Regions from separate parts of the Pseudomonas tructae genome, predicted to be linked through region 1. Evidence: predicted binding sites of a transcription regulator. Region 1 holds the regulator's gene; each other region holds the start of a gene.

Region 1 (4,413 bases):
GGATTCAGGCCAAGAATTATCTGGTGCTGGCAACCACCAGCCAGAAGCAGGTGCTGACCGCCGCCTACCACAGCTACAAGCGCTGTGGCCTGGCCGGTTGCATCCTGACCAAGCTAGATGAAACCGCCAGCCTCGGCGAAGTATTGAGCCTGGCAATCAGTCACGAACTGCCTGTGGCCTATCTTACCGATGGCCCGCGCATTCCTGACGACCTGCACCTGCCGCGCCGGCACCAGTTGGTCAGCCGCGCAGTGAGTGTGCAGATGCAGGACGAGCCCAGCGAAGAGGCCATGGCCGACATGTTCGCTGATCTCTACCACAGCCCTGGCAAACGCGTGGGCTGAGGTGAATATGAATACGTTGCAAAGTACCTACATCAATGGTCTGCCAGGCATTTTTCAGGTGTTGAAAGCGCAGCCCAGTCATGTGGCCTCGGTCTAAGTAAGACAAGGTAAAGAACAAACATGGGTAGCATGCATCCCGTACAGGTGATCGCCGTGACCGGTGGCAAAGGTGGCGTCGGCAAGACTAACGTGTCAGTGAACCTGTCGCTGGCGCTGGCTGAGCTTGGCCGTCGGGTCATGCTGCTGGACGCCGACCTGGGCCTGGCCAACGTCGACGTGCTGCTGGGCCTGACGCCCAAACGTACCCTGGCCGACGTCATCGAAGGCCGCTGCGAGCTGCGCGAAGTGCTGCTGCAAGGCCCTGGTGGCGTACGCATCGTGCCGGCGGCTTCGGGTACGCAAAGCATGGTGCACCTGGCGCCGGCGCAGCATGCCGGACTGATCCAGGCCTTCAGCGAGATCGGCGACAACCTCGATGTGCTGGTGATCGACACCGCTGCGGGTATCGGTGACTCGGTAGTCAGCTTTGTTCGCGCCGCCCAGGAGGTGTTGCTGGTGGTCTGCGACGAGCCCACCTCGATCACCGATGCCTATGCCCTGATCAAGCTGCTCAATCGCGATTACGGCATGAACCGCTTCCGCGTCCTGGCAAACATGGCTCAGAGCCCTCAAGAGGGGCGCAACCTGTTCGCCAAGTTGACCAAGGTCACTGATCGCTTTCTGGATGTCGCTCTACAATACGTCGGCGCGGTGCCTTACGACGAATGCGTGCGCAAGGCGGTGCAGAAGCAGCGAGCAGTCTATGAAGCCTTCCCGCGTTCCAAGTGCGCGCTGGCATTCAAGGCCATTGCCCAGAAAGTCGACACCTGGCCGCTGCCTGCCAACCCACGGGGTCACCTGGAGTTCTTCGTCGAACGCCTGGTGCAACCGACGAGTGCAGGTCCGGTGCTATGAACGCCAGCGGTTATCGGATGTACAGCAAGGCTTCGCGTGACGCCCAGTACGAGTTGATCGAGCGTTACGCGCCGTTGGTCAAGCGCATCGCCTACCACTTGCTGGCGCGTCTGCCGGCCAGTGTTCAGGTCGAGGATCTGATCCAGGCCGGGATGATCGGCTTGCTCGAAGTCGCCAACAAGTACGATGCGAGCAAGGGTGCCAGTTTCGAGACCTATGCCGGTATCCGTATTCGTGGGGCCATGCTCGATGAAGTGCGCAAGGGCGATTGGGCACCGCGTTCGGTACACCGCAATACCCGCATGGTCAGTGACGCGATTCGTGCAATTGAAGCAAAAACCGGTCGTGACGCTAAAGATCACGAAGTTGCTGCCGAACTTCAATTGAGTCTCGACGATTATTACGGGATTTTGAATGACACCCTGGGCAGCCGCCTGTTCAGTTTCGACGACCTGCTGCAGGACGGCGAACATGAAGGTCTGCACGAGGGAGGTGCCAGTGCCCAGCTCGAGCCTTCGCGCGACCTGGAAGACGAGCGTTTTCAGGCAGCCTTGGCCGATGCCATTGCCAACCTGCCCGAACGTGAGCGTCTGGTGCTGGCGCTGTACTACGACGAAGAGCTCAACCTCAAGGAGATCGGTGAGGTCCTGGGGGTGAGCGAATCGCGCGTCAGCCAGTTGCACAGCCAGTGCGCGGCACGTTTGCGTGGTCGCCTGGGGGAATGGCGAGCGCGTTGAACACCGGTTCAATGCAGTCGTGAAATGCAGTACCGAATTGATTGAATGCGCGTTCCGCGCTGAACGCGTTAAAGACTGCTTGGAGGTCTAATTGAACAAAGACATGAAAATCCTCATCGTGGACGACTTCTCGACGATGCGGCGGATCATCAAGAACCTGTTGCGTGATCTGGGCTTTACCAACACCCAGGAAGCCGACGACGGCAACACTGCGCTGCCGATGCTCGAAAGCGGCCACTTCGATTTTCTGGTGACCGACTGGAACATGCCTGGCATGTCCGGCATCGACCTGCTGCGCAAGGTACGGGCTGATGAGCGCCTGAAACACCTGCCGGTGCTGATGGTGACCGCCGAAGCCAAGCGCGAGCAGATCATCGAAGCCGCCCAGGCCGGAGTCAACGGCTATGTGGTCAAGCCGTTCACTGCCCAGGTGCTGAAAGAAAAAATCGAAAAAATCTTCGAGCGCGTCAATAGCTGAGGTACGCCACGGGGGCGCTATGGAGCAAACACAATCATCCTTGGGCGAGTTCGAGTCGACACTCAAGAAGCACGCCAAGGAACTGGTCGACAGCCTTGAGAAAGGCAAGTTCGGCGACGCGGTGCAACTGATCCATCAGCTGAACCAGACCCGTGACCTAGGCCTGTACCAGGAAGTCGGCAAACTTACCCGCGAGTTGCACAGTGCGATCGTCAGCTTCCAGATCGACCCGCACATGCCGCAGGCCGAGGAAGTGTCGCAGATTACCGACGCGACCGAACGCCTGTCCTATGTGGTCAAGCTGACCGAGGGCGCGGCCAATCGCACCATGGACCTGGTCGAAGCCAGTACACCGGTTCTCAACGCGTTGAGCGACGAAGCCAGGGAACTGAGCGTCGACTGGCAGCGTTTCATGCGCCGCGAAGTGGCGGCGCCGGAGTTCCGTGAGTTGGCCAAGCGTGTCGACAGTTTCCTGACGCGCAGCGAGGAAGGCAACCGCAAGGTCGCCGGGCACCTCAATGACATTCTTCTGGCCCAGGACTACCAAGACCTGACCGGCCAGGTGATCAAGCGCGTCACGACGCTGGTCACCGAAGTAGAAAGCAATCTGCTCAAGCTCGTGCTGATGGCAAGCCAGGTCGACCGTTTTGCCGGTATCGAACATGACCACCAGCAGCTGCGCGCTGAAAAAGATCAAGAAAAACATCCGACTCGGGGTGAAGGTCCGCAGATTCATGCCGATAAGCGTGAAGACGTTGTGTCCGGTCAGGACGATGTCGACGATCTGCTGTCCAGTCTGGGTTTTTAGGGAGCACGTTTAATGAGCTTCGGCGCCGATGAAGAAATCCTTCAGGATTTCCTGGTAGAAGCCGGCGAAATTCTTGAGCAACTGTCCGAGCAACTGGTCGAGCTGGAAAGCCGTCCGGATGATGCCGATTTGCTCAATGCGATCTTTCGCGGTTTTCACACTGTAAAAGGGGGCGCCGGCTTCCTCCAGCTCAACGAGCTGGTGGAGTGCTGCCATATCGCCGAAAACGTCTTCGACATCCTGCGCAAGGGTGCCCGGCGCGTTGATGCCGAACTGATGGACGTGGTCCTGGAAGCACTGGACACGGTCAACAGCATGTTCGGCCAGGTGCGCGAGCGTTCTGATATCACTGCGGCCACTCCTGAGCTGCTGGCGGCGCTGTCGCGCCTGGCAGAGCCTGCCGGAGAAGACGAAGCGCCTGCGCCTGAGCCTGAAGTGCTCGAAGCGCCTGCGGTCGAGGCCGAAGCCGACATCACCGACACCGAGTTCGAGCAGTTGCTCGACTCGCTCAGTGCCGTCAAGGCTGAGGCCGAAGCCCAAGTGGCCGAGCCTGCTGGCGATGAAATCACCGATGCCGAGTTCGAGTCGCTGCTTGACCAGTTGCACGGCAAGGGTCAGTTTGCCGCCGATAACCTTGGCGCCAGCGCCGAGGCCCCGGTTGCGGGAGCTGCAGCGGGCGACGCCAGCGGCGATATCACCGACGACGAATTCGAGGCGCTGCTCGATCAGTTGCACGGCAAGGGTACCTTTGCCGTCGATGCACTGCCGGGCGCCGCTGCTACCGGGGAAGACGCCGCGCCTGCTGCGCAGGGCGATCATATTTCCGAGCACGAGTTCGAAGCGCTGCTCGACGAGTTGCATGGCAAGGGCAAGTTTGCTGCTGACGCCGTCGCCACTGCTGCGCCTGCTGCTGCAGCGGTCAAGGCCAAGCCTGCGCCTGCGCCGGCACCTGTGGCCAAAGCTGCAGCGCCTGCTGCTGCCGCGCCGGCAGTGGCCGCCAAGCCCGCCGCGCCAGCCCCGGCGCGTCAACCTGCGGCGGCGGCAGAAAAGCACCCGGCCAGCGAAACCGAAACCACCGTACGGGTCGATACC
Region 2 (4,413 bases), 1.1 Mb from region 1:
TTGACCGCGCCGGGGATGTGGCCGCCCTTGGCCGCGAGGACCTTCTCACCTCGGTATTCGGCCGGGCTGCGGGCATCCCAGATGGCCAGGTCGGCGGCGCCGAGGCGGCTTTGCAGGTACTCGCGGGTGGCCGTTGGCTCGTCGTGCAGGATCAGGTTGACCGTACCGTTGGCATTGGCCGGTACTTCTTTGCTGAGGTTGCTCGCTGGCCACGCCTGAGCGCCGCCGTTGAGGTAGTGGTAGCGCGAATGACCGATCACATCCAGCAACCAGATGAAGCGCCCGGCCCAGCCGCCGCCCTCATCGTCATAGACCACGTAGACCGCATTGGCGTTGTGGCCAAGCTCGGCGAACAGCTTTTCCAGTTCGACCTTGGCCGGCAACAGGCCCGGCGCGGGAGGTTGGCCCAGCTGAGTGCGCTTGGGGTCGACGAAGCGCGCACCGGGAATATGCCCGCTGTCATAACGGTTTGGGCTGGTCAGGTCGACCAGAATCAACTCTGGCGCTTCCAGGCGGGTTTGCAGGTCAGCCGGCTCGATAACCAGGGGCAGGCCAGAAAAGTCAGTCATCCAGAGTCTCCAGGGCGAAACAGAGGGGGCGATTGTAGCGCATGGCTCAGGCGCTGCGGTTGCTGAAGGCGGTCAGGGCCCGCTCGATGCATTGCGCGGTTTTGCCGAATGCTTGCACGCTGACATCTGCCAATGGCTTGCCACCTTGGTCGGCGATCAGCAGCATCACCGTCCGGCCATTGCTCGAGAGTGAGCGTAGCAGCAGGTGTTCGCTGCGAAACAGCGCGCGCAGGCTGGCTGGCAACAAGGCTGAGAACTGGGCGTGGTTGTCCGGGGTCAGGCGCAACTGCGCCGATTTGCTCAGCAAGCGTTGCAGCAGTTTGCTTTGTTCAATGGGCAGTACCAGGCTGGCTGCTTCACCGGGAAGGCCGGCAACCTGATGAACCCGCAACTGGGTCAGGGTCTTGTCGGTCATCAGCAGCATCACGCGTTGCATGCCGCAGGCGACCAGGGCATCGCGGGCCAGGCTCGTCAGGTGGATGGAATTGCTGAACGGGCTAGGCTCGGCCAGCAGTTCACCACAGAGCGTACGCCAGGTGCCCAGGGCCTGGGCCGAGGGCGTCGACGGGGCGATCTGACCCTGGTGCAGGCATTGCTGGTGCCAGGGCCAGAGCAGTGCCTCGGCCGGGTGGAACAAGCCGGGGCAGGCATGATGACGGGCACTGATCGCAGCTTGTTGGTGCACCCGTTGCTGCACATCGTCCAGAGAGGTCTGCAGGTACAGGCTGGTGAGCAGTTGCCAGCGCTGCACATGGCCATTGGTCCATCCTACCTGTGAGGCCAGGGCCAGGCCGTTGGCCAGTAGCACGGTGTTGGCCGGCTGGTTGAACCAGCGGTGCAAGCTCGGCTGATCGTCGAGGCGCTGTTGCTGGTGCAGGCTGTCCTGGTCACGGGCGATGAGGCTCGCTTCGGCCAGTAGCCGGCGTTCTTCCTGGAGTAAATGGTAACCGCGGGTTACCCAGTCTGGTAGTCGCCAGTGTTCGGCCAGGGCTTTGCACAGGCTCATGACGCGTACGCCAAACAGCTCTTTTTCCACCCTGGGGGCCGATTCGCCCTTGTGCACCACGCGCAGCTCCCACTCTTCAAGCAGCTTGGGGTGGGTCAGGGCCAGCGGCCACAGTGGCGACAGGAACAGCAGGCTGCCCCAGTGAATTTCTTGCCACAGGCGCGCCAGGCGGCTGGCGAACAGGCCATTGGCTTGCTGGCTGGCATGCTGGCTTACCAGCTGCAATTGGCGCAGGGTCAATGCAATCTCGCCTTCGGGTACGGCCGGCAGGCGCTCCAACAACTGCGCCGTACGCGCAAGACCCAGGCGATTGAGGGCAATCTCCAGGCTTTCGGCAGGTTCGCCCAGGCTGGTGTTGCTGTGGTGGTTGGCCTCGCGCATTACGCTGAGCACCAGCGCCGGGCTGTCCTGCATCAATTCGGCGATATCGCGCAACGAACGGCGGCTGTCGTCGATAGCCGCCTTTACCCGTTCGTAACTGGCAAGCGGCACCGGCAGGCGCACACTATCGAGAAGCTTGACCCAGGCATCGAGTGTTTTTGGTGTTTGACTTGGCACGATGGTTTCAATAGGCATGCTGGAGGTAGGCCGAACTGGCTTTTCGCCTTGACTGACTATAGTCTGGCGCAGTTCTGCCGATAAGTAGAAGAAGAGTTTTTTTAACTTCCGCTCACGACCCTGACCACGACAGTAAGTGCTTTCTATCTATGGCTAAAATTATCGGCATCATCGTCGTATTCGCGAGTGTGCTCGGCGGATATGTACTCTCCCACGGCAAGATTGCGGCCCTGATTCAGCCTTTTGAAGTGCTGATTATCGGTGGTGCCGCTTTCGGTGCGTTCCTCCAGGCCAACCCTGGTTACATGACCATGCATGTAATCAAGAAGTCGCTGAAGATGTTCGGCACGCGCTTTACCCACACCTTCTATGTCGAGGTGCTGGGCCTGGTCTACGAGATTCTCAACAAATCCCGTCGTGAAGGCATGATGGCGATCGAAGCCGATATCGAAGACGCCGCTGCCAGCCCGATTTTCGCCAAGTACCCGGCCGTCCTGGGTGACGAACGCATGACCGCGTTCATCTGTGATTACCTGCGCATCATGTCCACCGGCAACATGGCCCCGCACGAGCTCGAGGGCCTGTTCGACATGGAGCTGCTGAGCATGAAGGAAGAGCTCGAGCATCCGTCTCACGCCGTCAGCGGCATCGCTGATGGCATGCCAGGTTTCGGTATCGTTGCCGCGGTACTGGGTATCGTGGTGACCATGGCCTCGTTGGGCGATGGTGACCAGAAGTCCATCGGCCTGCACGTGGGTGCGGCACTGGTCGGTACGTTCTTCGGTATTCTCGCCGCTTACGGCTTCTTCGGCCCGCTGGCCACCTCCTTGCGCCATGACGCCAAGGAAGAGCTTAACGTCTACGAGGCCATCAAGGCCTCGCTGGTGGCTTCGGCCTCGGGCATGCCGCCGTCGCTGGCCGTGGAGTTCGGGCGCAAGGTGCTGTTCCCGGCCCACCGCCCAAGCTTCGCCGAGCTGGAACAAGCAGTTCGCGGTCGCTAAGCCATGGAGAACAATCAGCCCATTATCGTCAAGCGCATCAAGCGCTTTGGCGACGGCCACCACGGTGGTGCCTGGAAGATTGCCTTCGCCGACTTCGCCACGGCGATGATGGCGTTCTTCCTCGTGCTGTGGCTGCTGTCGACCGCCACGCCCGAGCAGAAGATTGCCATTGCCGGTTACTTCAAGGACCCGATCGGATTTTCCGAAAGCGGCACGCCCTACATCATTGACCTGGGCGGCTCGCCTCAGCTTGCGCCGGAAAAGACCATCAACCCGGAAGAAAAGTCCGAGCCTACGCCTGAAAGCAGCATCCCGATCGACCAGAACACGGTCGAGAACATGGCCGAGCAGGTCGAGCGCGAGCGCCTGGAACTGCTGTTGCAAGAGCTGCAGAACAAGGTCGAAGAGAACCCGCAACTGCAGAAGTTCAAGGACCAGATTCTCTTCGAGATTACCCAGGACGGCCTGCGCATTCAGATCATGGACGCCGAGAATCGGCCGATGTTCGACCTGGGCAGCGCGCGCTTGCAGCCGTACTTCGAAGATATCCTGCTGGCCATGGCAGACACCATCAAGGCGGTGCCGAACAAGATCAGCATCAGCGGTCATACCGATGCCAAGCCCTACGCGGGCACTGGCGACTTTGGCAACTGGGAGCTGTCGGCCAACCGTGCCAACGCCGCCCGTCGCGCGCTGGTCGCTGGTGGCTATCCGGATACCCAGGTTGCGCGGGTGGTGGGCTATGCCTCGTCGTCGCTGTTCGACCGGCAGAACCCGCTCAATCCGGTCAACCGCCGTATCGATATCATCGTCCTGACCAAGAAGGCCCAGCGCACCATCGAAGGTGAGCAGACCCAGCCTTCCGCCCCTGATGCCGCACCACCCGGTGCTGCGGCGCCTGCTCCAGGCGCTACGCCAGCGCCGAGTCCGGCCGCCGAGCCTGAGCCGATGCAGCCACGGGAGTTGCGGCAGAAGCTGAACATCTTCGAAGATGGTGTGTTGAAAATGGACGAAAACAAACAGTAATACTGTTGTTTGAAAAAAACGCCCGTGCGCAGCGCTGCCCACGGGCGTTTTTTTGCGTCAAGGGTTAGAAGCCGCGGCGGATTTTGGCCTTGAGGTCGGCATGGAAGAAGTCGGCGTTGGAGCGATTGGTGGCATTGGCCTCGCAGGCGTCGCTGTCAATCGAACGCTTGAAGGTCTGCTCGTCGTGGTAGGCGCGTACGTACAGCTCGATGTGCTCGCGATTGTTCATGGTCGGCCACTTCTCCAGGTACCC
Region 3 (4,413 bases), 170 kb from region 1:
CTTTGACTCTCTGGTCTGAACCCAGGCTGTCCTTGTGCTGGATTTCGCCTTCGAACAGGTAGGTGAGGGTCGACAGGCCGATGTGCGGGTGCTGGCGGATGTTCATGCCGCGCCCGGTCGGGTAATCGGTTTCGAGCATGTGATCGAAGAACACAAAGGGCCCGACGCTGCGGCACTGGGCCGAAGGCAGGGGGCGCAGGATGGGTTGGCCTTCGACCGATTCGGCGCGAGGGCGGATGACCAAGGGACTGCTCACGGTGTGCTCCAGGCCTGGGGGAGGGTTCTTGTAGCATAACCTGCTGAACTGCCAGGTGTTGAGGTCGGTCTACCTTGTCTGAAGCGGCCAACAAGGAGCGCATGATGATTGTCAGGTATCTGGGCTGGGTGCTGGTGATGACGCTGTCGCTGCCGACGGCGCAGGCGCGCGAGTACCACTACAGTGACGCGCACCTGCATTACGTGGATTTCTTTCAGGAAACCGCCGGCATGGATGCCTTGCTCAAGGCCATGGACGCGGCGCGTATCGACCAGTCGATGATCTCCGGCATTCCCGTGGCCAAGAAGTGGCATGAGGACGAGCCCAAGCGCCCGCGCTACTACGCAGGCGACGATGCCGATGCCTACTGGTACAGCGCCACCGATATCTATGTCGCGGCGGCCCTGGAGAAGCTCGCCCCCGTGCAGCGCCAGCGCTTTCATCCGTTTCTCAGTGGCTTCAACCCGGTGGACAAGAATGCCGTCGCGCACATCGAGCGCATGCTCGAGCTGTATCCGGGCCTGTGGCAGGGCATCGGTGAAGTGTTTACCCGCCATGACGACCTGACCGCGCTGACCAGCGGCGACACGCCGCGGGCCAACAACGAGGCCATGACCCGTATCTATCACCTGGCCGCCGAACAGGACCTGCCGGTGCTGATTCACTCCAACATTACCTCAAAGCGCGAACGCAACCCGTTGTACCTGGCGGAGATCGAAGAACCCCTGCGTAATCACCCGCACACCCGCTTCATCTGGGCCCATGCCGGCACCAGCATGGAAATCCATCGCCACCAGACCCAGCTCGACTTTCTGCTGCCGACGCTGTCACGGCTGCTGGAAGACTACCCGAACCTGTACGTGGATCTATCCTGGAGCGTCCTGCAGCCTTATCTGCTGGACGATCAGGGAAAACCAAGGGCGCAGTGGCTGGAACTGGTGAAGCGCTTCCCTGAACGCTTCATGCTCGGCTCCGATGTGGTCGGGCGTTTCGCCAGCCTGGGTGAGCAGATGCAGGGTTTCGATGTATTTCTCGATGCCTTGCCGGCCGACATCGCGCAACAGGTCGCCCGCGACAACTTCCTGGCCGTACTGCCCAAGGCGCGCCCGTGACCGCTCTGTCATCAGCCTGTCATGCCGACGTCATAGCCTGCCGCCATCAACCTGATGGAGTGCACTATGTTTTCACATCGTTTCAGCGCCTTATGCGGGCTGTTGCTGGTCAGTGGCCTGGCCAGTGCCGAGGTTCGCGTAGCGGGCCCGGTGGAGTACGGGTTGTTCGAGACTCGCCACGAGAATTTCCAGCCCGGTGAGCGAGTGCTGACCCAGAGCAACCAGGCACTGCACCCCACCGAAGACATTCCGGCACGCCTGGGCAGCAAGTTCGGCCTGCGCTACCGCCTGGAAGGCAAGGTCGCCGAAGACACCCCGTTGACCCTGCTGTACTTCACTCCAGGGGTGATCACCCCCGATGGCAAGCGCCATGACAAGTTCGAAGTGGTGCAGAAACTGGTGCCCGGAGCGGTCCAGGACGTGATGGCCTACGAGTTCACCGAGCACCATGAAGTGGTGCCCGGGCAGTGGCATTTCATGGTCTTCCAGGGCGACCGCCTGCTTGCCGAGCAGCGCTTTACCGTGCGTTGAGCCCCTGCGTCACTGGCGTCGCGATCACAAGGCCTTTTGATATCACGTTTTCGTCTTACGCAAATTTTCGCCGGGCCGATACCGTCTAGAAGCAAGGACTGCTGCGCGCTGTTGCAGCGCTTTTGGAGGGAGCCAGGAAATGAGCTTGAGAAGCATGAATATCGCGCCCAGGGCTGGCCTGGGCTTTGGCCTGGTGGCGGCGCTGGTGTTTGCCTTGGGCGCCTTTGCCTTGATGCAGATGACCAGCATGCGCCAGCAGTCCGAGCAGGTCGACAGCAACTGGTTGCCCAGCGTCATATCGGTCGGCCAGATGACCCAGGACATGCTGCGCATTCGCGCCTTGACCTTGCGTTTGCTGGTCAATCGTGACGCCGCAGCGCTTGAGCAGAACAAGTCGCGCATCGAGCAGATCAAGGCCGGGCTGGGCAAGGCTCAGCAGAAGTACCAGGCCCTGATCGTGCTGCCTGAAGAGCAAACCCTGTTCGACCGCTACCTTGAGCTGGAGCAGCGCTACCTCAAGCTACAGGGCCAAGTGGTGGAATTGTCTTCTGCGCATCGGCTCGAAGAGGCCGTGGCCCTGGTCAATGGCGACATGAACCAGTTGGCAGACCAGATGACCGCCAGCCTTAACGAGCTGATTGCGCTCAACAATCAGCATGCCAACACGGCGACCGACCTTGCCGAAGCCGTCTACCAGCAGGCGCGGGTCTGGGTGATTGGCCTGCTGATCGCCGCCGTGGTGCTGACGGTGGTGCTGGCCTTGACCTTGACCCGCAGTATCGTCCGGCCGCTGACGCAATCGCTGCAAGTTGCCGAGGTGGTGGCCACTGGTGACCTGACCCCGCAGATCACGGTGCAGGGCAAGGACGAGCCGGCCCGCTTGCTTGCAGCGATGAAGCAAATGCAGCAGAGCCTGCGCGAGACCATCGGGCGCATCTCCGATTCGTCCAGCCAGTTGGCCTCGGCCTCCGAAGAGCTCAGCGCGGTGACTGAAGACGCTACCCGTGGGCTGATGCAGCAAAGCCAGGAAATCGAGCAGGCGGCGACCGCCGTCAACCAGATGACCGCGGCGGTGGAGGAGGTGGCGAGCAATGCCGTGGCCACTTCCGAGGCCTCCCAGGAATCGGACCGCATCGCCCGCCAGGGTCGTGAGCAAGTACGCCTCACCGTGACGTCGATCGAAGACCTGGCGGCGGGTGTTACCGCCAACGCTGAAGAAGTGGGGCAGCTGGCCCAGCAGGTCCATGGTATTACCAAGGTGCTGGATGTGATTGGCGCGATTGCCGAACAGACCAACCTGCTGGCCCTCAACGCCGCGATCGAGGCGGCCCGCGCCGGTGACGCCGGGCGCGGCTTTGCCGTGGTCGCGGACGAGGTGCGGGCCCTGGCCCACCGCACCCAGCAGTCGACCCGTGAAATCGAGCAGATGATCGACGGTATCCAGCAGGGCACCCATCGTGCGGTCGAGGGCATGCAGCATACCAATGAGCGGGCGCGCGGCACCTTGGAGGGAGCCCATGCTGCTGGCGCGGCGCTGGAGGAGATCGCTGCGGCGATCAGCCTGATCAATGAGCGCAACCTGGTGATTGCCAGCGCCTCGGAACAGCAGGCGCAGGTGGCGCGGGAGGTGGACCGCAACCTGACCAACATCCGCGACCTGGCCATGCAAACCTCGGCGGGAGCGAATCAGACCAACGCGGCGAGCCAGGCGCTGTCGCAGCTGGCGATTGAGCTCAATGGCCTGGTGGGGCGGTTTTCGGTGTAAGGCGTCGCGGGGCAAGCCCGCTCCCACAATAGATGTGAGAGCGGGCTTGCCCCGCGATGCTAAAACAAAAACGCCCCGACAAGTCGGGGCGTTTTCAGGAGAAGGGGCTAGCCCTTACTTGCCTGCCCAGCGCTTGAGCACCAGGGTGGCGTTGGTGCCGCCGAAACCGAAGCTGTTGCTCATCACGGTATCGATCTTGGCGTTTTCCTGGGTCTTGGTCAGCACCGGCAGGTCGGCCACTTCCGGGTCCAGTTCGTCGATGTTGGCGGAGCCGGCAATGAAGTTGCCTTCCATCATCAACATGCAGTAGATCGCCTCGTGAACGCCGGCGGCGCCCAGGGAGTGACCCGACAGGCTCTTGGTCGAGCTGATGGCCGGGGCTTTGCCGGCGAACACTTCACGCACACCTTTCATTTCCGCGACGTCGCCGACCGGGGTCGAGGTGCCGTGAGTGTTCAGGTAGTCGATCGGGGTGTCGACGGTGGACATGGCCATCTGCATGCAGCGGATGGCGCCTTCGCCGCTCGGTGCAACCATGTCGTAGCCATCGGACGTTGCACCGTAGCCAACGATTTCGGCATAGATCTTGGCGCCACGGGCCAGGGCGTGTTCCAGCTCTTCAACCACGACCATGCCGCCACCGCCGGCGATGACGAAACCGTCACGGTCCGCGTCGTAGGCACGGGAGGCCTTTTCCGGGGTGTCGTTGCGCTTGCTGGACAGGGCGCCCATGGCGTCGAACAGGAACG

What was found. The regulator FliA, encoded in region 1, starts transcription of late flagellar genes. The targets are predictions, from matches to a motif close to CTAAAGTTTNNNNNNNNNNNGCCGNTAA.
Region 2: a site for FliA is predicted at 2,190-2,217, ahead of motA (flagellar motor stator protein MotA). Genes of this name have one in related genera too.
Region 3: a site for FliA is predicted at 1,954-1,981, ahead of EXN22_RS10055 (methyl-accepting chemotaxis protein). Genes of this name have one in related genera too.

The regions. Positions count from the first base shown of each region.
Region 1 is NZ_CP035952.1:2,009,871-2,014,283, forward strand. Features, by position in the region: gene flhF (flagellar biosynthesis protein FlhF) at 1-344, shown strand, start outside; gene fleN (flagellar synthesis regulator FleN) at 465-1,298, shown strand; gene fliA (RNA polymerase sigma factor FliA) at 1,295-2,035, shown strand; gene EXN22_RS09315 (chemotaxis response regulator CheY) at 2,139-2,513, shown strand; gene EXN22_RS09320 (protein phosphatase CheZ) at 2,533-3,321, shown strand; gene EXN22_RS09325 (chemotaxis protein CheA) at 3,334-4,413, shown strand, end outside.
Region 2 is NZ_CP035952.1:861,442-865,854, forward strand. Features, by position in the region: gene EXN22_RS03930 (rhodanese-like domain-containing protein) at 1-569, opposite strand, end outside; gene EXN22_RS03935 (HDOD domain-containing protein) at 616-2,151, opposite strand; gene motA (flagellar motor stator protein MotA) at 2,283-3,134, shown strand; gene motB (flagellar motor protein MotB) at 3,138-4,160, shown strand; gene EXN22_RS03950 (TIR domain-containing protein) at 4,225-4,413, opposite strand, start outside.
Region 3 is NZ_CP035952.1:2,179,688-2,184,100, forward strand. Features, by position in the region: gene EXN22_RS10040 (pirin family protein) at 1-256, opposite strand, end outside; gene EXN22_RS10045 (amidohydrolase family protein) at 361-1,368, shown strand; gene EXN22_RS10050 (DUF3859 domain-containing protein) at 1,435-1,899, shown strand; gene EXN22_RS10055 (methyl-accepting chemotaxis protein) at 2,039-3,664, shown strand; gene fabB (beta-ketoacyl-ACP synthase I) at 3,779-4,413, opposite strand, start outside.